Regions from separate parts of the Salirhabdus salicampi genome, predicted to be linked through region 1. Evidence: riboswitches for the same ligand, from Rfam matches in the RefSeq annotation. Region 1 holds a riboswitch; each other region holds the start of a gene.
The links. A riboswitch is a leader RNA that binds a small molecule or an ion and turns the genes downstream of it on or off. The one in region 1 is predicted to bind S-adenosylmethionine.
Positions count from the first base shown of each region.

Region 2: another riboswitch for S-adenosylmethionine. It lies ahead of NLW78_RS03250 (methionine ABC transporter ATP-binding protein); the one in region 1 lies ahead of NLW78_RS03920 (hypothetical protein).
Region 3: another riboswitch for S-adenosylmethionine. It lies ahead of NLW78_RS02500 (LLM class flavin-dependent oxidoreductase); the one in region 1 lies ahead of NLW78_RS03920 (hypothetical protein).

Region 1 covers NZ_JANBWE010000001.1:748,117-756,266, forward strand. Annotated here, with positions in the region: partial or broken gene NLW78_RS03875 (beta/alpha barrel domain-containing protein) at 1-165, shown strand, start outside; gene nadA (quinolinate synthase NadA) at 162-1,262, shown strand; gene NLW78_RS03885 (AAA family ATPase) at 1,267-1,746, opposite strand; gene NLW78_RS03890 (CAP domain-containing protein) at 1,818-2,582, opposite strand; gene NLW78_RS03895 (hypothetical protein) at 2,803-3,393, shown strand; gene NLW78_RS03900 (RidA family protein) at 3,608-3,988, shown strand; gene NLW78_RS03905 (histidine phosphatase family protein) at 4,010-4,594, shown strand; gene NLW78_RS03910 (hypothetical protein) at 5,264-5,740, shown strand; gene NLW78_RS03915 (hypothetical protein) at 5,837-6,031, shown strand; SAM riboswitch class I at 6,101-6,202, shown strand; gene NLW78_RS03920 (hypothetical protein) at 6,307-6,636, shown strand; gene NLW78_RS03930 (MBL fold metallo-hydrolase) at 7,090-7,944, opposite strand.
Region 2 covers NZ_JANBWE010000001.1:620,832-628,981, reverse strand. Annotated here, with positions in the region: gene NLW78_RS03270 (arsenic resistance protein) at 116-1,039, shown strand; gene NLW78_RS03265 (M20 family metallopeptidase) at 1,117-2,295, opposite strand; gene NLW78_RS03260 (MetQ/NlpA family ABC transporter substrate-binding protein) at 2,311-3,135, opposite strand; gene NLW78_RS03255 (methionine ABC transporter permease) at 3,155-3,817, opposite strand; gene NLW78_RS03250 (methionine ABC transporter ATP-binding protein) at 3,807-4,835, opposite strand; SAM riboswitch class I at 4,939-5,054, opposite strand; gene NLW78_RS03245 (DMT family transporter) at 5,205-5,624, opposite strand; gene NLW78_RS03240 (hypothetical protein) at 5,864-6,040, opposite strand; gene NLW78_RS03235 (hypothetical protein) at 6,044-6,880, opposite strand; gene NLW78_RS03230 (ABC transporter ATP-binding protein) at 7,349-8,150, opposite strand, start outside.
Region 3 covers NZ_JANBWE010000001.1:473,892-482,041, forward strand. Annotated here, with positions in the region: gene NLW78_RS02490 (NUDIX hydrolase) at 1-368, opposite strand, end outside; gene NLW78_RS02495 (GNAT family N-acetyltransferase) at 515-1,450, opposite strand; SAM riboswitch class I at 1,643-1,749, shown strand; gene NLW78_RS02500 (LLM class flavin-dependent oxidoreductase) at 1,837-2,892, shown strand; gene NLW78_RS02505 (ATP-grasp domain-containing protein) at 2,893-3,837, shown strand; gene NLW78_RS02510 (amidase) at 3,936-5,396, shown strand; gene NLW78_RS02515 (PAS domain S-box protein) at 5,463-7,199, shown strand; gene NLW78_RS02520 (anthranilate synthase component II) at 7,487-8,074, shown strand; gene pabB (aminodeoxychorismate synthase component I) at 8,071-8,150, shown strand, end outside.

The DNA of each region.
Region 1 (8,150 bases):
CTTGTCCCAAGTCACATCATTACAGAAGCTTCCGGTGGTATCAACCTGGAAAATCTTTCTCTCTATCGTGATACAGGAGTAGATTTTATTTCCCTGGGGTGTTTAACTCATTCAGCCCCTAGTCTAGATATAAGCTTTCGCTTAAGGGAGGAATCTAATAAATGAATGTTTTAGATGTTTTGGAACCTTCGCAAATTCCTAACCGATATAAGGAAATGTCAGATCAGGAGTTAGAAATACGTGCAAAACAAATAAAGAAAAAGTTAGGACCTAATTTATACATACCGGGACACCATTATCAGAAGGATGAGGTTCTCCAATTTGCCGATGATACCGGAGATTCACTGCAATTAGCTCAAATGGCTGAAAAAAATCAAAAAGCGAAATATATTGTGTTTTGTGGTGTACATTTTATGGCTGAAACGGCTGATATTTTAACAAATGAAGATCAAACAGTTGTGTTGCCTGATATGAGGGCGGGATGTTCTATGGCTGATATGGCTGATATTCACCAGACAATCCACGCATGGGAAGAATTGCAGAATACATTTGATGACACAATAATGCCGTTAACCTATGTAAACTCAACTGCTAGCATTAAGTCATTCGTTGGTAAACATGGAGGAGCTACTGTTACCTCTTCGAATGCGAAACGAATGATAAAATGGGCGCTTTCCCAAAAGAAGCGCATTTTGTTTCTTCCTGATCAACATTTAGGTAGAAATGTGTCATATGAATTAGGTGTCCCCCTAGAACAAATGGCAGTATGGGACCCACTGAAAAAAGAATTAATATATGAAGGAGATAAACAAAATATTTTAGTGATCTTATGGAAAGGTCATTGTTCAGTTCATGAAAAATTTACCGTTGAGCATATTCATGCTTTACGTTCCCAATTTTCCGATATGAACGTAATCGTTCACCCTGAATGTACTTTTGACGTTGTACAAGCAGCTGATACATCGGGTTCTACGAAAGAAATTATTGATGCCATTAATCATGCTCCAAAAGATAGTCGCTGGGCAATCGGAACAGAAATGAACCTCGTAAATCGATTAATAAAATCAAATCCAGATAAACATATTGTCTCCTTAAATCCAAATATGTGTCCATGTCTTACGATGAACCGAATTGATTTACCACATTTTGTTTGGGCATTAGACATGATCGAAATGGGTAAACCTGTGAATGAAATAAAAGTAGAAGACGAAACAGCTCACTTTGCCCGCTTAGCTTTACAAAGAATGCTTGAACGAGTGTAGGTAACTATAAACAATATTTAGAATTATGCCGAATATTGTAAATGATGGACTCTATATTGCTCTCGTTAAGAACATCTACAGTTTGAAGGTAAGACGTATATTTATGTGATTGTTTTTTGCTTATTTCATCAGTTATATTGCATTCTTCAACCTGTTCATAATCAGTTGCAAATAAAATCACATATACAACTGAAACGTGAAGTGGTGATACTTTTTCTTTGAGCCACATTGCCTCATCGGGAAGAGTTTTATAATCAATAATGACATCAATTCCATACGTTAAAAAGTTTTTCGTTAAAATAAAAATGTTATCCCAAATAAGACGGTACTCTTTCAAACTTCTCTTTCTACCGTTCAAGTGCATTTCTTGAATAAAATCACCTGGGATTAGTGCACAGTTAGGAATTTGTTTTGATAAAGCGTGGGCAATTGTTGACTTTCCGGTTCCGGAGGGCCCGGAAATGATGTAGACAGATCGGCTCATAAGCGACCCCTCATGACGTTATAATATCATCAGAAAGCCAAAGACATCGCAATTGATGCTTTGGCTTTTCTTTATTTTTGAATAAACATTTGTGTCCAATGGTTTCCTTCGGTTTCATGACCAACGCCAATATGAGTAAACTCTTCTGTTAAAATATTTTTGCGGTGGCCTTCACTATTCATCCAAGATTGGACAACCTCTTCTGGCGATTGTTGTCCTTGTGCAATGTTTTCTGCAGCAGACTGATAATCAACACCATTGTCACGTATCATATCAAACGGAGACCCGTACGTTGGACTCGTGTGTGAAAAATAGTTATTTGCTTGCATATCTTCTGACTTTGTACGAGCAATACCACTTAATTGTGTATCAATTTTTAGCTCGGATAAGCCATTATTTCGCCTCTCTTCATTTGTCAACTCCACTACTCTACGTTCAAATTCGCTTAAACCTTCGGCATCTTGTCCACCTTGACTTTGTTGTTCATTCGTTTGTTGTTGTTGTTGCGGTTGCTGGGACTGATTATTACCTTGTTGTTGAATATTTCCATTTTGTTGATTTTGACGTTGTTGTATTTGTTGATCCCCTGATTGTTGTCCGTGTTGGTTTGAATTACCGTGGTCTTCTGATGTGTAGAACTCATACTTAGCTTCTTGAATGACTTTTGCTCGTGTATGCGGATAGTCTTCACTAGACATATTTGTATTCATACTTGATATATTGTCATTGTTATTGTTTCTCTGACGATCATCCATGACATAATCACCAGTATTACAAGCAACTAAACCTGTAAGCATTATAGTAAGACTAAACAATTTTATAAATGTAAGTCTCATGTTTTTCCCTCCTTTTTTGTTCGTTTGTCATATTTTTCGTTTAGTTTTTAAAAATATATATGGTAAAAGAAGTAAAACTAACGTTTAGTATTTTTTTACTATATGCGATTCTTGTCGAGAGAGAAGGTAGGTATAGGACACCACCCCTTTTTTATATGTATGTAGTATGGAGATTTTTTTGTAATTACCTTCCATCGGAACAAACGAAGTGGGGTGGAGGATGTTCAATGATCAAAGACGAATTCCAGTCATTTGCCGGGGATGGGCAGTAACTTTCATACTTATAATGACCCTTTTCACTGCCTGTGAAGCTGAAACGAAACAAGCACAAAGAGTAGAATCATTAATAAATGAAAAAAATGCACATTTGCAAAATGTTTATTTTGAAGTTGAGCAATACGGTGAAAAAGTACTTACTTTCTTAACTATTCTGGATGAGCGAAACGAAGCATTTTTGAATCATGCAAAAAAAGGAAAAGATAACGTTAAGATGTATGAGGATCAAGATTACGTAAATATGGGTTATTATATTGGGACAACATTAAAACAATTAGAAAAGGAATTTTTAAAGGAAGTTACAGAACCACCATTGCCTCTGACAAAAGCACACCGAATGTTAAAAGATACCGTCTATTCTTATACGAACGTAGGGGAAAATTATAAACGGGTTATGCAATTAATGGAACAAGGTGAAATTGAGGATGCTATGTTTTTTTTGGAAGTGACTCGAGATTGGGTGAAAAGTGCTACTGATACCCTTGATAAAGTGAAGGAGGAAATGGAAAAAGTGAAGGAGCAGTATTATCCATAATGTTCTTAATTTAATGAAGTAATGAGAAATATAACGGAACAAGGTCGTACATTCGACAATTTCACATACTATCGATGAACGTCTACATTGTCGGCATCTTCATTGGTTAGAGAATACATTTCAATCAAAATCTTGAAAAAATATTCCCGAAAATGTACGAAAAAGTCTAACTTTTTGCTAAAATGAACCGTAAAAGAAATGGAGGATGAGGACAATGAATGAAAAAGTAGTTTGTCATAATGCACCTGCTGCAATTGGACCATATTCACAAGCGATTAAAACAAAGGATTACATATTTATATCTGGACAAATCCCGTTAAATCATGAAACAGGTGAAATCCCCGAGCAGTTTGCTGATCAAGTAGAACTTGTACTACGAAATATTAAGGCTATTGTGGAAGAAGCTGGATCATCTTTGGAAGATGTAGTGAAAACAACGGTTTTTCTATCGGATATAAATCATTATGCTCAATTTAACGAAATTTATAGTACATATTTCGGTGACATTATGCCAGCACGTTCAGCAGTTGAAGTATCCAAGCTTCCGAAGGACGTTCAGGTTGAAATTGAAACGATAGCATTAACAAAAGAGTAAAGGTTGGAGAGGAGAACCGACATGACTACAATTGGGTTAATTCGTCATGGCGTTACAGATTGGAATGTTCAACGACGGGCACAAGGCCAAACAGATATCCCATTAAATCAGGATGGCTTAAACCAAGCACAAGCATTGGCAAGACGTCTTCTAGGAGAACAGTGGGACATGGTCGTTAGTAGTGATTTGTCTCGGGCATATGTTACTGGGAAAACGGTTGCCAACCTTCTCCAAATTCCAATTATAAAAGATACACGTCTGCGGGAAATGTACTTTGGTGAAGTGGAAGGATTAACGAAAGAAGAGCGGATTGAGAAGTGGGGACCACAATGGAAACAGTTTGATCACGGTGGCGAAACGAATGAAGAGGCCCGCTCACGAAGTGTGGACTGTGTGGAAGAAGTTTGCCTGCAACATCCTAACAAGCGCATTTTATTTATAAGTCATGGAGCTACATTGAATCAGTTAATGATAGGTTTGATGAAGGATGAAACGTTTGATGTAAGCTTTTCAAATACATCCATTTCAGTTTTACAAAAACAAGCCGATAAATGGTCGTTACAGGTGTTAAATTGTGCGAAACATTTAGGTGAAGGTGTAAGGTAATTAAGGACATCCCAAAATGGGATGTCCTTAATTTTTCGATGCTTATTAGGTGTGTAGCTTGTAGTATCAAATATGGTGTTGAGCAAAACGGTGATGAAAATGGATGAAGCAATTAACTTTAATAAAATGCCATTTCGTTATTAAATTAAATTTAAATCCACTTCCACCCTCCATCAATCCATTTCGTGAAAATTAGTTATACTTCATTATAGTACAGTTGTCCTCTTTCACAACAGTTGGAAACCCGTGCGGCTCATGAAAAATAAAACAAGTGATTATCTCTTTTGGTATAAATATCCGGAACAACATTTCTGACAGCGAAAGTCGATTTTTTCATGACAAGGTCCACAAACGCGAAAACGACAGTTATTACATTCAAACCAAAGCCATTCCTTAAATAATGTCGTATTACAGTTATTACACAAGACTACCATCTCTACATTCCCCTTTTTTCGTTTTTTCTTTATTATACGAATTCCAGATTCCAAAATATGATAGTTAGTTGAGATTCAAATAGTATTACTAGTCACATCGTATGGAATGACAGGTTGCAGGAAGATCGGTGTGGTCTTACTCAGTTAATATAGGTGATTTTTAAAAAATACGAAACTAGTTTGTTCAAGCCTGGAATGGAACTGAATACACTGTATAGGAGGGAGGATGTTAGGTGTGGGCATGTATGTATGGAATATCGTCATCTGGTTATGGATGCTTTTAATGGTGATTTATATTATGAGAATAATGCGAGGGCGTAGTGATCGGCATGTGGCAAATGTTTGTCTTGGTATGATAATGTCATTTTATATAGCCATAGTAACAAATCTCTATGTAAGTACATTAGTGTCTTTCTTTATTGCATTTTTAATTGGGGTTTCCATTATTCTAACAACTACAAATAGTCTAGCAGTAAATACGATATTAAATGGCGTTACGCAATGTATAATGTCCTCGTTAATGGGGGGGATGGTACCAATGATGGTTACATATGAACAATGGCTTGTCATGTTACAGCTATTTACAATTTTAACGTATTTTCTTTTTTTATTAATGATATTGTCTTTTCATACTAGGACATTGAAATGGTTTGCATTCCATATTATTACATTTTTTATGTTTGGTGTCACGTTATGTTACATAAACTTGTAACATTTTCACTAATTCTTAATAATCTTTTAAAATAAATGAATGGAGTCTTATGTTACGATTAAGGAGGTTAAAATAGAGCGGAAGGTGTTGAGGGGATTGGTAAGAATTATGCTTAGTGTATCGATTGGTGTTATAGCTGGTTTTACCGGAGGATTAACGTTAGACCGGAAATTTCACCCAGATTACTTTATTTTAGGTACCCTTATCTCCTTGTTGATCATCTTCTGTTGGGAAATAAGACGTGTGCACATATTGGAAAAAACCAATGAGTCTGAAAATCAACAAGCATAAGCCAGTATCATAAAATGGAATCAACTTGAACGTTTAACTTAAATATGATATGTTTTTATTACAATACAATACTTATCAAGAGTGGATGAGAGAACTGGCTCGACGATTCCACAGCAACCTGCCTATGCAAGGTGCTCCAACCAGCAAAGCTGTCGCTTTGGGTGATAAGGAACGGAAACGGTTCTAAAGGTTCTTTTTGCCCTCGGCGAAAGGAGCCTTTTTTATTATGGACCCTTGTAAAGAATTGTAAAACAGCAATTAAAGGAGTCGTTACTATGGACGCAAACAGAGGTTTTATGGCAAAACAAATGGATATCGACGTATTTACAAGACATGTACTCGATTGTATCCGCCGGGAGTTAAAGGAACAAGGTCGGATCGTGTTAGCTGAAATAAATAAACATGGAAACGGAAATGTAGAGATTCGTATTCGAGAAGGCAAGGAAAGTTACTTTTTGATGACAAACTGGGGTGAGTTACGAGCGTTAAAAAAGAAAAATCCGTACGCGGTTGATAGAATGCTCTTACAAAAGCTTGAAGAGGCAGGGTTGAAAATAGAAGAACGAGATAGTCAATACTTACAAACGGTGTTACAAGTAAGTTAACAAACAAAACGCTCTTAGGGCGTTTTGCAGTTTGTAGAGAAACCTAGGTTTTTCTACAAGCTTTTATTTTGTCCTTCGATTTAGGGCGAATACCACTCGCTTTCCGCGGACGAACGCCCGAGCCTCCCCGGAAAAGCGCCTGCGGGGTCTCGGGTCGCTCGTTTTTCCGCCGGAGTCTCGCGGTATTCGCTGCCTTTGATCCCCATCACGATCAGTAGTCGTGTAAGTGGGTTCTTCTCCTTTTGCAATGACTCCAAATATATTCCTTTGGGCTTAACCAGGGCAAAAGGGATTAGTTAAGTATCCAGCATCTAAACGAACAGCTTTTACATTAAACCTAAATCTTTCAATTTGCCTATTTAACCGTTGCGGTGAATGGTAAAGTGTATGTATAAAAATCAAGCTGCCGAGACTTTCTCTACAGATTGCAAAACACTTTAGGGCGTTTGTTTTTTACACATCGATTTTCATCGTATCATACGCGAATTCGATATTGTATTCATCTTCACGCAACTTCTTTTCCAACACTTTAAAATCGTTATAACTAAGCCCATCAGGTTCCTCAATATGAGTAATAATCGTTCTTTTCGGTTGCAATTGTTTTACTACTTGTAATGTATAAGCAAATGTAGCTTCCGACTGCAATAGTGGATGGTCTTTTTGAATGAGTCGCTCTCCATTTAACGGGTGAAACTCGCAAATACCAAGTGGTAAAATTGCTACGTCAATACCTTGCAATGATTTTGGAGGTGTCCATTGGTACAATTCATCAGGCACAATCAACACCCGTTTGTTTTCTTCCTCCAGTAAAAAACCATAAACATAATCTTCCGCTAAACGAAAAGGAAGGATGGTAGATCCGTTTAATTCAAAGGTATCTCCATCTTGAGGTAGGTGGAGACGGATAAACCCTTCATCGCTGAAATACTGTAAATGCTCATGAATTCCTAAGCGATGTTGAAAGTCTTTCGCTACTTGTTCTGGCAAGTATACATCAGTTGTTTGATGGTTAGGGGGAAAGTGTAACCAATCCGCATTCATTGATTCAAGCACACGTAGCCCTTGGACATGGTCTGGATGCCAGTGGGAATAACATACCCCATCAATAGTAGTAATATTTGATCGATTAAGTTGTTCGTAACTATGTTCAGAAGTATCTAATAATAAATTTGGTCCGTGAATAAACAAGCCAGGGCCAGTACGGCTATAGGGTATACCTTTTTCTTTTGCTTCTACACAAACTGAACATTGACAAAGGGGACGAGGTATCGGAACTGCACCCGCTGTACCAAGAAATTCAATTCTCATGTCGATTCCACCTTTTTGTATTGATACGTAATAGTTTATATGGAACCCAATTATTGGTAAAGAGGTTATTTTAATTGTAGTTTGCCAACGTTTGAATTTTCCTAGAGGAATGGAAAAGGATTGAATCGCCAGAATCTAGAAAAAGAAAAACGACCCGGACAAATCTAACGGGTTCGGCTTAAGAGTACAAAACAGAAAATAAGCCA
Region 2 (8,150 bases), 130 kb from region 1:
TTATATGAATACAAAATTTTCAAATGATAAACAAAATTTTTGTTATCCTACAAGAATTCCAAGTTCATTGTTTTGTTACAATGAACTTAACGTCTAATACCCAAGGTGATGTATGATGAATATCTTTGATAAATATTATATTCTCTTTGTTTTTGTATCGATCGTCTTAGGATTTGGATTAGGCCAAATCAATACGGTCCCCGACCTCGCAGAAGCCGTTATCGTACCTCTATTAATCGGAATGTTATATTTCACCTTTTTGGAAATTCCCATTCGAAAAGTAGTGTCTTCTTATAAACACATTCGGTTCACGAGTGCTTCTCTTATAATTAACTTTCTATGGTCCCCATTTGTCGCATGGATCTTAGCACAATGTTTCTTAACCCAACATTTTGCTCTGTATGTTGGGTTTCTTCTATTGATTGTTACACCTTGTACAGATTGGTATCTCATTTTCACAAAAGCATCTAATGGAAATGTTCACTTATCGACAGCGATATTACCGTTGAATTTCCTCGTCCAAATTGTGTTATTACCGGTTTTCTTATATGTTTTTGTTGGAATAACCGGGATACTACATCTTGTAGACGTAATAAAAAGTATTTTTCTCATGTTCATATTTCCTATGTTTGGTGCATTCTTGACAAAACAGATTGGTAAGACTAAGACTGTTCAACGTCTTCAATTAAGCATTTCGAACATACCTACAGTCCTTTTATTGTTAGCTATCACTGCAATGTTTACCTCCCAAGGAGGCATGTTTATACAACATATTCGCTCCATTTGGTGGATTTGTATCCCGTTAGCCTTATTCTTTTTTATTAATTATGTAGTTAGTTTTATTGTTGCAAAGAAATTACAGTTTCCAAAACGTGATCGCATAAGCTTACACTTTACAACATTGGCTCGTAACTCTCCACTCGCTTTAGCTTTTGCGATGACTACTTTTCCCAATGAACCTTTGATAGCATTATTGTTAGCGACGGTCCCTTTACTTGAACTCCCTTTTTTGGCGGCGTTATCTGGACTATTAAAATGACTTCTAACCATATCATTAACACTGTAAATAAAGGGCGAAAAATTAAAAAGAAAGGCTTGGAGTTCCAAGCCTTTCTTCTAAACTTGTTGATGTTCTTCTTTAATTTGTTGAAGTAATTCCGGCTGAACAAATAGATCCAAAGCAGTTAGTGCTAATCCTTTTGCTCCTGTAACAAGTGCATGGTCCCCTTGTTCAGACTTGGCAGCTTCACGAAATGCCTCTGTATGTGGAACTAAATCTTCAGGGCCGATTTTAATAAACGGGTGAATGGTTGGCACTACTTGACTTACATTTCCTGCATCTGTTGAGCCAATGCCTTTCCTTTCTACCTTATATTGTTCGCCTAACGCTTCAATCTTCTTACGGAATAGCTGTTCAAAGCGTGGTGTAACTTTAAAATCGTCCACACCGTTTTGAATTCTCTTCATTTTATATGTGGCACCTGTCATAAGAGCAGCGCCTTTAGCAATTTCCTCTACCTTTTTTGTCACTTTATCACAAGCTTTTCTCGTAGCAGCTCGGATAAAAAAACGAGCACGAGCATATTCTGGCACAATATTTGGTGCTTCTCCACCGTCCAAAATAATACCATGAATACGAACATCATCTGTAACATGTTGACGTAAGGCATTTACGCCATTATACAGTTGAATAACGCTATCAAGTGCGTTAATTCCCGCCTCTGGAATTACCGCCGCATGAGCAGGCTTGCCGAAAAACTCAAAATCAACCGGGTCAACTGCTAATGTAGGACTTGATCCACATGTTCGACCTTGAGGGTGGATCATCATACATGCATCTAAATCTTGAACTAATCCGTGGCGTACAAATGTCCCTTTTGCACTACCGTTCGGACCGCCTTCTTCTGCCGGCGTCCCTAAAACGACGACTTCTCCGCCAATTTCCTCTAAGTGCGTCGCTAAGGAAATCGCTGCGAGAACAGATGTAGTACCAATAATGTTATGACCACAAGCATGACCTAAACCAGGTAGTGCATCATATTCTGCTAAAAAGCCGATCTTCGGCCCGGGTTTAGATGAACGTATCCTTGCAAGAAACGCAGTTTCATGCTCAGGGATGTTTACATCTACTTCAAAGCCATTTTTTTGAAGAAGGCTCCGGAGGAGAGAGGAAGCGTACACTTCTTCATTTCCTATCTCCGGATTTTCATGAATAGAATGACTCGTTTGAATATACTCGTCTTTATGTTCTTCAATAAAATTTACGATTGAACTTTCTAACAAAGCAGTTGTCATATTATAACTCTCCTATTACCAGCCGATTTGATCTAAAGGTACAAATGTTGGAATTAATGAATCACTATAAACGTCACGGATATGTTGGGCTACTACTTCCTGCTGATAAATGTTAGCAATTTTTTGATATGTCTCATTATCAACTTCTTCTGCTCTTGCTGCTATGATATTAATATAAGGTGTTGCTGTATCATCTTCAATAAAGATGGCATCTTCGACAGGCGTGAAACCAGCCTCTACCGCCACACCGTTGTTAATAATTGAGATGGCAACATCCGGAAGTACACGTGGAGTTTGCGCCGCAACAATCGGTTCAAAGTCTAATTCTTTTGGATTAGCTGCGATTTTTTCAATTGATCCATTTCCATCGAAATCATCTGGTAATTCAATTAACCCTGCTGCTTCTAGTAAAAGTAATGCACGCCCCATATTCGTTGCTTCTTTCGGTAATGCAACCTTTGCTCCATTTGGAATATTTGTAACATCCTCATATTTCTCAGAGTAAATTCCCATAGGAGCAATTAACGTCGTAGCTACAGGAGCTAAATCTAAGTTATGTTCTTCAATAAACGAGTCAAAATATGATACCGTTTGGAATGCGTTTAAATCAACATCACCGTCAGCCAATGCTAAGTTTGGTCGTACATAATCAGCAAATTCTACTAAATCTAACTCAATGCCTTCTTCAGCTGCTAGCTCTTCAATCTTTTCCCATATTGGGAATCCGGAACCGTTTAGACCTATTTTCACAACCTTGTTTTCATCCCCAGATGCAGATGATCCACACCCCGCTAATGCTAATACGAATAAAATTGATAGAAATCCGATAAGTTTTTTCATGTTTTTTCCTCCTGTTTAGTTATAATCTTCTTAATCTTTTTGATAAATAATTTCCTATTGTTTGAACAATTTGAACGATGACAACGAGTAATACGACCGTTGTAATCATGACATTTGTTTCAAATCGTTGGTAACCGTATGAGATGGCGAGATCCCCTAAGCCCCCACCACCAACAAACCCTGCCATTGCAGAAGCTCCAACGAGCCCAATTGTTGCAATGGTAATGTTTAATGCGATAGAACTTAATGCTTCCGGTAAATATACCCGCCAAATGATTTGCCAGTTGGTCGCCCCCATCGCTGTTGCCGCTTCAATGACACCTTTGTTTACGTCATGTAAACTACTTTCTACTAGACGGGCTATGTATGGACCAGTAAAAAAGACAAGTGGTACAACGGCAGCTGCCGTTCCAATTGAAGTTCCAACTATTAATCTTGTAACTGGCAAAATGGCAACAAGTAATATAATAAATGGGATGGAACGAAAGATGTTAATAATCGCGTTTAAAACAGTAAACACCGCTCGATTTTCCATTAAACCGTTTGCCTTCGTAACAACTAGTGCAATTCCGAGTGGGAATCCAATTAAGGAAGCAAGTGCTAAGGCAATGGAAACCATTTGCAACGTTTCAACTGTGGCCTCCCATATTCTAGGTGCGAATTGAATCAAATCAACTTCCATGTTGGTCCACCTCCTGAATTAATACGGTTGATTGTATGTAATCAATTGCTCGTAAAATTTCCGCATCTTCTCCTTGAAATTCAACGATTAAATTTCCAAATGGAACTTGTTGTAGTTCTGTAATTTGTCCATATAAGACATTCACTTCCACATCAAATCGCTTTGATACTTGAGATAAAATAGGCTGACTAGCTGTTTCTCGGACAAACGTTACCCGATAAATGTGACGCCTTCCACCGTGTTGATCGATATCTTTTAATATCGATTCCGGAATGTCATCTTTCATTACACTTTGAACAAACTTTGCCGTCGTTTTATGTTGTGGGTTTGAGAAAACATCGAATATTGATCCATCTTCAATCACTTTCCCATCTTCCATGACCGCTACCCGGTCACAAATTTCACGGATGACGTTCATTTCATGTGTAATCATTAGAATCGTAATATTATACTCGTCTCGCACCTTCTTTAAAAGACGGAGAATCGATTTTGTCGTTTCCGGGTCCAGAGCAGACGTTGCCTCATCACACAAAAGGATACTTGGTGAAGTTGATAAAGCTCTCGCAATTCCTACCCGTTGCTTTTGCCCTCCGGAAAGTTGATCAGGATAGTGGTTCACCTTATCTGTTAAGCCTACGAAATCTAAAATTTCCTCAACTCTTCTTTTTACTTCCTTCTTTTTTGTGCCAGCTAGCAGTAAAGGAAACGCAACATTATGATAGACCGTTTTCGTTTCCAGTAAGTTAAAGTGTTGAAAAATCATCCCTATGTCTTGACGGACTTTTCGCAATTTATGCTGCGGGAAGCTCGATATATCTTCATTACCAACAAGTATTTGACCTGATGTTGGTGTTTCCAATTGATTTACAAGCCTAATTAATGTACTTTTACCTGCCCCACTAAAACCGATGACACCAAATATTTCACCAGTATTTATTTTTAAACTCACATTATCAACAGCAATTATGTCACTGCCATTATGTTCATAAATTTTAGAAACTTGATTAAACTGAATCATTACGTAAGCACCCCTTTCTTGTTGTATTTTTTGTCCATTAAAAAATCCTCTCTTCTTTGAGACAAGAAGAGAGGATTGTATGTATACATGCAAAATCCGTCTCTTCTTATCTCTCAAGTGCGTTATACACTTGCTGGAATTGGCACAGTATCTGACATAACGTTCAGATCCGCTGCCGAGGTTTCATAGGGCCAGTCCCTCCACCTCTCGGGATAAGAAGAATAAATAATATTCGTTTTTAATGTGATAGTGATAATAATAAATCAAAATTCAGAAAAAAGTCAACGGTAATTTTTAATTTTTTTAATTTTTGATACATGATTCTCATGAAACCCCTATTTCTCATTGCTCCCTTTTCTACCCAATCGTTTATTTTCGGTAAAATAAAAATAGGGCAACGATCATTAATAACAAAGCAAATGTACGCTGCATATCAATTGGAATCGTCTTGCCAACAAACCCGTAATGGTCTAATAGAGTACTCATAAATAGCTGTCCAATTATTACAGCCATAAGGGAAGTCGCAACCCCTATTTTAGGTGCTGCATATATAATACTCCAAACATAAAATGCACCTAATAGTCCTCCTGTAAGTTGCCACCTTGGTACAGAAAATGTTGCTAAAATGTTACCTCGACCAAAAAACAACATCAGTAGGAATAGAGCAACTGTACCAATAAAAAAAGACACAAACGAAGATTCTAAAACCCCAATTCGCCTTCCAAGTGTTCCGTTAATACCTGCCTGAGTTGCCACTGCAACACCGCCTAGGAAGACGAAAACAATCATAAACCAATGCAATCTTCTTTCCCCCTGTCACACTATTCTATTATTATAGCGATTCAATTGATTATAGGATCACTTTCCAAGTTTCATACAGACATCTGTTGTTCACAGTGCTTCATATCCAACTACGTGTCTTCAACTGTGTTTGAGGGTATGGGTTGTCGTTCATTCTCCTGCTTCCTCCAGAAAAAAACGCGTGGCTATTAAAAATCACCACACGCACGTCAGTTTGAAGTCATCTATTATACATATCTTCGAGCTTTTGCTGATTTCAAGGTCATGTTTTTCTTGCCCGTTTTTGAATTTAACCGTTTGAAACCGAATTCATAATTGGCTGGAGTTACTTTGGTATCTGTAGGTATGGTTGTAACGGTTATGGAAACTGCTGTTTGATTTTTCTTATCTTCTTCCCATCTCATTGTTTAAACCACCTTTTCTACAATATATTTTACCATTTTTTCGGTAAGATTGTCTATTTTCCCTAGCAACATTAGATAGGAAGATGCTATATGGAATTGTTTTAATCTTTCTTCTGTTACTTTTCCATATTGATTGAATAATAGAGCATACCCTAAACGAAATTCTCCATAATTTCTTACAAAAACAAACTCTTTATGTACGCCTCGAAAGTTGCGCTTTATTCGATCATCCCAAAACTGTGGATTTGGCTGGCGTAATGCCCATTGAATAATCCGTTTTTCTTCTTCGGTTGGATGTGACTCATCATTTAAATCTACGATACAGAGGTACGTTTTATTCTCATTATCGTACCGACCCACTTTAGATTTTCCGAAATATTGCTCGTACTCCCGTTGCCCCATCTGTAAAACCCATAAACTTTTTAAATCTTTCCTGTCCATCCCGAACATTTGGGCCGTTGTTTTATCAAATTCATTCATAAAATGAATGATTTTCTCATTTATATGAAAGTCTGTACTAGATTCCACTGCATCTAACATGGCTGCAATTTCATCTTGGCAAATAATTTTCGGGTATGATTTGTTCTCTTTTTTATATAATAGCTTGACCAACCCTAAGGAAAAAATAATATAGAACCCTATACTTACGACAATCGCTAACCAATGTAAAAGTTTATGACTGTCTGCCCCTGGTATTATCTTCTCTGAGAACGGGAACAGAATGAAGCCTGACAATAAATGTAAACTTTTTTCTGGTAGGGTAATCATAAAAATAAAAAAACTTATAATACCTAATATGCTAGAAACAAAAGTTACATTCAACAAGGGTCGTTGTTCCATTCCACCACCTCTTCTGCGTCGGTCATTTACAAATCAAATTTTATCAGAGGAAATCATAAAAACATATAAAAAATGGTGAAAACAGGAATATTTACCCTTTTTCACCATGATCATTCATAGGCGGTTTGGCCGACGGAATTGGTGCTTCCACTTCCAATATAGCATAAGTGACCTTTTTTTCTTCATCGACGAAAGCGCCTTCTTTTATTGTAATGGGATCATGATTATGTGTGCATTCTCCCGTTTTTTTAATAAATGAAATGCCAATCGCCCCCCGCGAAAAACCTCAATCTGTATCTATATATATTATGCCAATAAGCGATTATCCTGAAACCTTTAAATTTTCCTTATAAAAAATAAGACCTGTTTCGCCATTTTTTTTATCAGAATGAGAACATATCATGCAATGAATCATCAACAAAAAAGCTTGAACAAATATTTATAATATTTGTCACAAGCTTTTGATGATTATACCTCTAACAAGTGTGGAGTATTCGTAAATCGAATTCCTATTGTGTCACCTTTTTGATATAAGTCCATATTTGAAATATCAAATTCATCTACACTTACTTCATGTTCTCCGATTTGAACGTAGTACCGAATGAAGCTTCCGTTATAAATGTATTTTGTAATTGTACCTTTAATAGAACTCGTATCATCAATGGTTATACTTTCAGGCCGAATAACGGCCTTCGTCTCGTCAAGAGAACCTTGTTCCTGGGAAACAATGTCAAATTGGACATCTTCACTTTTGAACTGAACGTCATCTCCCTTAGATTCGATACTACCTTCTAAAATATTTACATGACCAACGAAATTGGCAACAAATTCATTTGCAGGCTGATTATAGACAACATCAGGCCTATCCAGCTGTTGAATAACCCCTTTATTTAATACAGCAATTCGGTCAGAAATACTTAACGCCTCTTCTTGATCGTGGGTAACAAATATGATTGTAAGGTTTAATTCCTCCTTAAGGCGTCGAATTTCTTCACGCATATCCATTCGTAGATTGGCGTCTAAATTTGATAACGGTTCATCTAATAATAATACTTTCGGTTTTAAAACGAGACAGCGAGCAATGGCGACTCGTTGTTGTTGTCCACCACTTAGTTGGCTAGGCTTTCGATCTCCATATCCAGCAAGCTGTACTTGTGCTAAGGCATCCTTAATTCGTTTATCCCGTTCCGCTTTGGACACTTTCTGTTGCTTCAAACCGTAGGCTATATTATCGTACACAGTCATATGAGGAAATAGTGCGTAATTTTGA
Region 3 (8,150 bases), 270 kb from region 1:
GACTCGTAATCATCTAATTGTTGAGTGAGTTTTTCTTCGTTTGTTAATTCACAAAAGTAATAGTGCGAAGTCATCTGGAATAATACATTATTGTCATATTCGTCAACTTTCCGTTCAATTACTATGCCAACCTTGTCTTTGACAATACAGTTAATGTAACCAGTTTCTTCTCTCACTTCTCGTATCAATCCATTATAGTGGCTTTCATTATCTTCAACTCCGCCTCCAGGAAATTTATAGTCCCCTCTATTTGATTGAACTAGTAGAATATTATTGTTAGTAATTAAAATAGCTCTGACTGCTTCCCTCTGAATGGTGCCCATGAAATTTTTAATTTTTGGCTCTTCTAGAATTTTATTAAAATTCAAATTTTCACCTCTTAATCTTATTCCATTAACCTGCCTCTTTAGTGCAATAACTTTTTCTCATTCATCATTAGATTTATTGCTTTATATACGTTTAGTACAATATTCTCCAAAGCATTTGCGCTCGTCTCTTGAGGTTAGTTTAATCGCTATTTAATTGGTTTCATTAACCCGAAAAAACCAGGTTTTGATTTGTAGCCTAACTTTTTATTAACAGATAACATAGGTAAGTTTTTCGAATTATTATGAGTTCTAATATACTTCACATTGTGATGTAAAGCATATTCAATTGCTTTTACTTTAATAGCTAAAGCAAGTCCTTTACCACGGTATTCCTTTTTAACTCCAGTCATAGAGTTATAGCAGAGGTCATCATTTTCTTTCAGTATCATAGATAAAGCTACCCATTGCTCTCCATCAGCAGCTAAAATAAACCCTTTTTTATCGAAATCTTTTGCAAGGCTAATCATTCTTTCATTATCTGGACGTGGTTTCTCTTGCATACCAGGCACATCAGTAACGAGTTCCCACCAAAAATCCCAAAAACGATTATTGGAGTCCGCATTCTGGGGATATTCAGCGAGGTTAGTAAAACGAATTCCTGAAGATTCTAACTCTTTACAAACAGAATCATATTGACTCATATCAAATGACGATAGATTCAATTGGGATTCAAATGTGTGATTAGTTATCTCAAAGCCTTTCTTTTTAGCCCATTCAATATCCATTTCTTTTATATCTTGTATATTAGTTTGAAGAGCCTTTGCATTATTTTTATGGGCCCGGTTTTCAATTTCATCTAGAATCCAACTACCAATACCTTTATTACGCCATTCTTTATCGACTTTTACTGTAACCTCAACATATCCTGGCTTTAGTATTGGATCCCACGTTCCAGAGACATACCTTCCAAACCCAACTAATTCTCCATTTGGAGTTATAACTCCTAGATTATACAAAAGTGTTTCATTAGAACATTTTTCTTCATACCTTTTTATGGTTTCTAAATCAGGCAATTCTGATTTTTGCTCTCTTACAATTTCTGCGTAATTGTTTGAAGTTAATAGTAAAATTTTTAAGTCCATTTTCCAATCAACTCCTTTCGTTTCTATATTCGTTTTTTCTCCTAGCTATGATTGCTTCTTAAAGTAAACTGCTTCGTTCGTATTACACGAAGCAGCTTTTTTGTAATTCCAACTAAACCAATCGAAATTGATTGACAACAAAAACAATTTCGATTATTATCACTATAATACTTTAACAATTTATAAATCAATTTCTTATCAAGAGAGGCAGAGGGACATGGCCCTATGAAGCCTCGGCAGCGGGTTCGTCCGTCGAATACTGTGCCAATTCCAGCAAGCGTTCGCTTGGGAGATAAGAAGAGTCTAAGCTATACATATGCTCTCTTCTTATAGGAAGAGAGCTTTTTATTTATTATCATAATACATTTACTAGGAGTGAACATCTTATGAAGTATGGATTTTGGTTGCCTATTTTCGGTGGTTGGTTACGTAACGTTGATGATGAGGGAATGCCACCAACTTTTGAATATGCAAAGGATGTTATACAATCCGCTGAAAAGTGGGGTTATGATACTACTTTAATTGCGGAATTATATTTAAATGATATTAAAGGTCCAGAACAGGATTCACTGGAAGCGTGGTCTACTGCTGCTGGCCTCGCTGCGGTAACAGAAAAAATTGAAATTATGACTGCGGTCCGTCCGGGATTCCATAATCCAGCCGTAACAGCCAAGATGGCTGCAAACATTGATCATATTAGTAAAGGAAGATTTACCTTAAATGTTGTATCAGCTTGGTGGGCAGAAGAGGCTAAGCAGTACGATGGAGTATTTACAGAGCATGATGAGCGATATGACCGAACAACGGAGTTTATCGAAGTGTTAAAAGGAATGTGGTCGGAAGATACATTCTCATATAAAGGAAAGTTTTACAATATAGAAAATGCTAAACTTTCTCCAAAGCCGGTTCAAAATCCAAACCCAATTCTTTATGCCGGTGGGGAAAGTGATAAGGGTAAGCAAGTGATTTCTTCTCATTGTGATGCATATGTTATGCACGGTGGCACAATAGATGAAGTTCAAAGTAAAATAGAAGATATGAGAGTAAAGAGACAGGAAGCAGGGCAACATCCGTTCCATAGTTTTGGTATGGCTGCGTATGTTATCTGCCGCGATACTGAGGAAGAGGCACAGGAAGAGTTAGCACGAATAACCGACGTAAAAGATGCTAGCGGTTATGCAGGATTTAAAGATTTTACAACAAAATCACAACTTGAACAGAAGCTTCAATTACAAGATTATTCTGTTTCAAATAGAGGCTTGCGCCCTAAGTTAGTAGGAACACCTGAGCAAATTGCAAAGCGAATTGTAGAATATGAGAAAGCAGGAGTGGACTTGTTATTGCTTCAGTTCTCTCCGCAACTGGAAGAAATGGAACGTTTTTCAAAACAAGTTATGCCATTAGTAGAACAATTAAAAGCAAAAAACGAAGAGGTGATCTAAGTGAGTAAAATTTATGTAATTCATGAAAACGAAGAGTGGACAGAACATTTGACGAATAGATTAAGAGAATTAAACCTTCCTTATGAAGAGTGGTTATTAAGTAGCGGTACAGTTGATTTAACTGCTGAACCTCCTGAAGGTGTGTTCTACAGTCGAATGAGTGCGTCATCTCATACCCGTGGTAACCGTTTTGCACCTGAATTAACGAGTTCTGTTCTAGCCTGGTTGGAAACGCACGGTAGAAAAGTAATAAACGGAAGTCGTGCGTTGCAACTAGAAGTAAGCAAAGTCCTTCAATATATTGAACTTGAAAAATATGGTGTAAAAACGCCGAAAACCGTTGCTGCGGTTGGAAAAGAGGAGATTGTAAAAGCAGCGGAATCATTTGAAGGTTCGTTTATAACGAAGCATAATAGGGCAGGTAAAGGATTGGGTGTACAATTATTTCATTCAGTCGCTGCATTGAAAGAATATATTAACGGACCAAGTTTTGAAGAACCTGTAGATGGAATTACATTGATTCAGGAATATATTGAATCCCCTGAATCATATATCACTCGCTGTGAATTTGTCGGAGGAAAATTTGTTTATGCGGTAAGAGTAGATACGTCAGAAGGTTTCGAACTATGTCCAGCTGACGCATGTACGATTGATGACTTGTTTTGTCCAGTTGGGGAAGAGCCGGAAGAGCAAGAAGTTTCAAAGCCGAAATTCCAAATAGTTGAAGACTTCAACAGTCCAATTATTGAAAAGTATGAAAAAGTGTTAGCTGCAAATGGCATTCAAGTGGCGGGCATTGAGTTTATTCAAGATAAGAATGGTCAAATTTTCACATACGACATCAATACAAATACAAACTATAATAGTGATGCAGAGGCAAAAGCAGGTAAATTTGGAATGCTCGAATTAGCGAAATATTTAGGTGAAGAATTAAAAAATGTTTAATACTATATGACATCCTACCATCAGAGGTAGGATGTTTTTTTATTAAGCATTAATGATAAGATAACAAATAGGTGAAGGTAAGGAGGATAATGTCTCATATGGATGAATTTGCAAAACTAGACGGAATAGGTATAGCCAACTTGATCAAACAGGGTGAACTATCAACTTACGATGTAGTGCAATATTACATTGCACAAATACATCAATTGAATCCCCTTCTTAATGCCGTGGTTCATACAATGTTTGAAGAAGCTCAGCAGGTGGCCAAGCATGTTGACTATAAAACAAGTCCGCTTGCCGGGGTCCCAACCTTTATTAAGGATTTAAATCCGGTGAAAGGGCATCCAACTACATTTGGATCACATATGTTAAAAGATTATATAGCCAAAGAGAGTGATGAAATAGTTAAGCGATTTCAAAACGCGGGTATTATCTTCTTAGGGAAAACAAACACAGCTGAATTTGGCTTTTTACCGACAACAGAACCACAATTGTTTGGTCCAACAAAAAATCCTTGGGATGCCTCACTATCTGCTGGAGGATCAAGTGGTGGGGCAGGGGCTGCTGTTGCTGCAGGACTTGCACCATTTGCGCACGGTAGTGACGGGGGAGGGTCCATTAGAATTCCGGCCTCTGCATGTGGCTTATTTGGGTTTAAGCCATCCCGAGGACAAGTCCCCTATTCAGATTATGTAAATCACTTAAGTGTAAACCATGCAATTACAAAATCTGTACGAGACAGTGCTGCTTTACTAGATGTCATACAAGGAAGAGGCAGGTTTGATACATATCCAGGTTTTAAAAAGGAACACTCTTTTTTGTCCTCAGTAAATCAACCACCGAAAAAACTCCGTATTGGTGTAACATACGACTGGGATGAAAAAGTGTTCGTAGACGATGAAACGAAGAATTCAATCAGGCATACGGCTAATTTGTTACAATCACTCGGACACGAAGTTGATTATGCAGCTCCGTCATTTCAGTTTGAACAATTTGCGGAACACTTTATTACAGTTTGGCTTGGTAGTGGATCTGTAGTCGTGAAGCATTTAGGAAGCTTAGCAGGAAAAGAGTTGAGTGAAGAACAAATTGAACGTCTATCCTTTAATGTATACCAATATGGGCAAAAGCTAACAGCTTTTCAATATGAGGAAGCAAGAATTGCATTACAGCAAGAAGCAAGAAAGATTAATTCGTATTACCAATCTTATGATTTACTATTGAGCCCTGTCCTGAATACAACCCCCGTTTCAATAGGTTTTTTACAAGACCAAAGGGATCCAATTCATGATATGCTGGATAATTTCACGAATTATTGTAGCTTTACACCTATAGCGAATGTCACAGGACAACCTTCTATGAGCGTTCCTTTATATTGGTCGTCGAGTAATGTGCCAATAGGCTCTATGCTAACAGGACGAATAGGGGAAGATCATTTATTATTTCAAGTGGCATCACAATTAGAGCGGGCTCAGCCTTGGAAGAAAAAGCATCAAGAATTACAGCGGGAATTAAAAAAAGAATTTTTGAAAAAAATGATAATAGGAATATATGACTAGTAAAATAGAACCAAAAATGATACTTTGGTAATATAGCGTCTATTTAAATTAGAGAGGAAAAGAAATATGCTTTCAAAAATAAAAAACTTTAAATATTTAGATTTCATTTTTAATAATCTTTCTGAAATGGTATTTCTCATTGAGGTTGAACAAAATGAAACGTTTACGTATGTAACTACTAACGAGGTAGCTATCAATACGTTAAGCTTTCCGAAGGATTATAGTGGTAAATCTATTTACGATTTAATGCCAAAGGAATCTGCAGATAAAATTACAGCTAAATATAAAGAGGCGATACAAAAAAGAGCACCTGTTAAATATAAAGAAAAAATGCTCTTTCCTTGGAGAGATGGTGAACAAAGAATTGGTTGGTTGGAGTCCACATCTACACCTATTTTTGATGATGATGGGATTTGCACAAATATCATATCTGTCTCTCGGGAGATAACCGAAGAGGTGAATAATCAAAGAAAAATAGAACAAATGAATGAACACTTAGAATTAATTTACCATAACACTGCCGACGTTATTATTACATTCGATGCAGAAGGGCACTTTATTTCTGTCAACAATCGTTTCACTGAAATATTAGGATGGACTGAACAAGAATTGTTAATGGACCAATCAATCACTATTGTGCCACCTGAAGAAAGGGAAGACTTCCCGTCTATTCTAAGCAAATTACAAAAAGGAGAGATAATTGAAAATCATCTCTCCAAAAGAAAAGCTAAAAATGGTCGAATTATTGAAATGTTAGCTTCCTATGCCCCTGTTATGGAAAATGGAGTCATGGTTAGTGGTATTGCTGTTTACAAAGATATAACGAGTTTAAGGGAATTAGAGGACCGGCTAAGTAGAACCGAGGAACGATACCGTATTATTGCTGAATACTCTACCGACCTAATTCGAATTTTAGATGAGGATGGCTTCATAAGATATGCTTCTCCTTCCCATGAGAACATTTTAGGCGTTTCACCAGAGTTCTTTGTTAATAAATCAATCCTTTCATTTATCCATAAAGAAGATATGTCGAAAGTTCAGAAATGGCTGGAACAAATAAATGTATCGAAAGAACCTACTAAGATTGAACATCGTAAGTTAACGAAGAAAGGCGAAGCGATTTGGTTTGAGTCCATTGGGGTACCTGTACTAGATGAAAAGGGGGAACTTGATCAAATCGTGACCATTACGAGAGACATTTCTATTCGCAAAGAACAAGAAGAGAAGTTAGAGAAAATGGCATTACATGATGAATTAACGGGTCTGCCGAATCGTATCTTGTTTCAAGATCGTTTGGAAAAAGCGTTACAAACAACAGCAAGGAGAGGTCAAATGACTGCTCTTTTTGCACTAGATTGTGATAATTTTAAAGGAATAAATGATACGTACGGGCATGATGTCGGTGATGAAGTGTTAATGGAGTTTTCAAACCGAATTGTAAAAAGCGTACGCGAAAAAGATACAGTAGCTCGAATGGGTGGAGATGAATTCCAAGTTATATTACCGGAAATTGAAAACCGTCAAGATGCGATTCATGTTGCCGATCGCATCATAGCAGCTATGGAACAACCATTCCAAATTGGCGAACGAACTCTTCATATCTCGACGAGTATTGGCATTTCATTCTATGGAAGTAAGGATACACATAAAACGATGGAAATGCTAGTAAAAGAGGGAGACGAAGCATTATACGTGGCGAAAAATGAAGGTAAGAACACCTTTGCTATTTATAGCAAAAAGAAAAAAGCGTCTAAGAAAAAGAGTTTGAAACGATTGTTCACGTTTAAACCAAAGAAAAGGTAAGGGCTATAATCTTCTGTGTATGTAAGCAGGATACGTGATTGCTGAAAATTACGTTCATGATTACAAAATGGGGACTTGATGATACTATACCTTTGTAATAGGTTGAACATAACCGTTTATTGTCGTAATCATTTGATTACGACGTTTTTTATTGGAAAATACAAGTTGTTTAGCATCTCGTTTCCCGGGAAATATTCTTCTTTCAATTTCAACAAAAAATGATGAATTTTCGCAAATCCGTTATAATGAATATGTTTGTATTATCTTTGTAAAAGAAGGGGAACAACATGATTTTAATGATTGATAACTATGACTCTTTCACATATAACATTGTTCAATATTTACAAGAAAATGGGGAAGAGGTTGTTGTATATTACAATGACGAGATTACCATTCGTGAAATAGAAAAACTAAATCCCGAGGCTATTTTTTTATCTCCAGGTCCAGGTGAACCGAATACTGCGGGTATTTGCCTTAACGTAGTTCAATACTTTCAGGGAAAAAAACCATTGTTTGGTATTTGTCTAGGCCACCAAGTTATTGTTGAAGCATTTGGTGGTACAGTCACAAAGGCGGTCGAACCAATGCACGGAAAGGTGGATTTCGTCTATCATGATGAGCGAGGGATTTATGACGGGTTACCAAATCCACTAACTGTAACTCGATACCATTCCTTAGTAGCCCATTCCTCATCTGTTCAAAGTCCAATTTACGTTACAGGACGTGCAAAACGGGGAGAAATCATGTCACTACAACATAATACACTGCCTATTGCAGGTGTTCAGTTTCATCCCGAGGCTATTTTAACAGAACATGGACAAACCCTCCTGCAAAACTTTATGAATAGGTTGGTTCGAAAGGAGAGTAGAGTATGAAGCAAGGCTATATGGAATTTCATTTTCGAGATCCTTTTCGTAACGAGAATGTTCCAGTTGTTTTTTCCAATCCAAT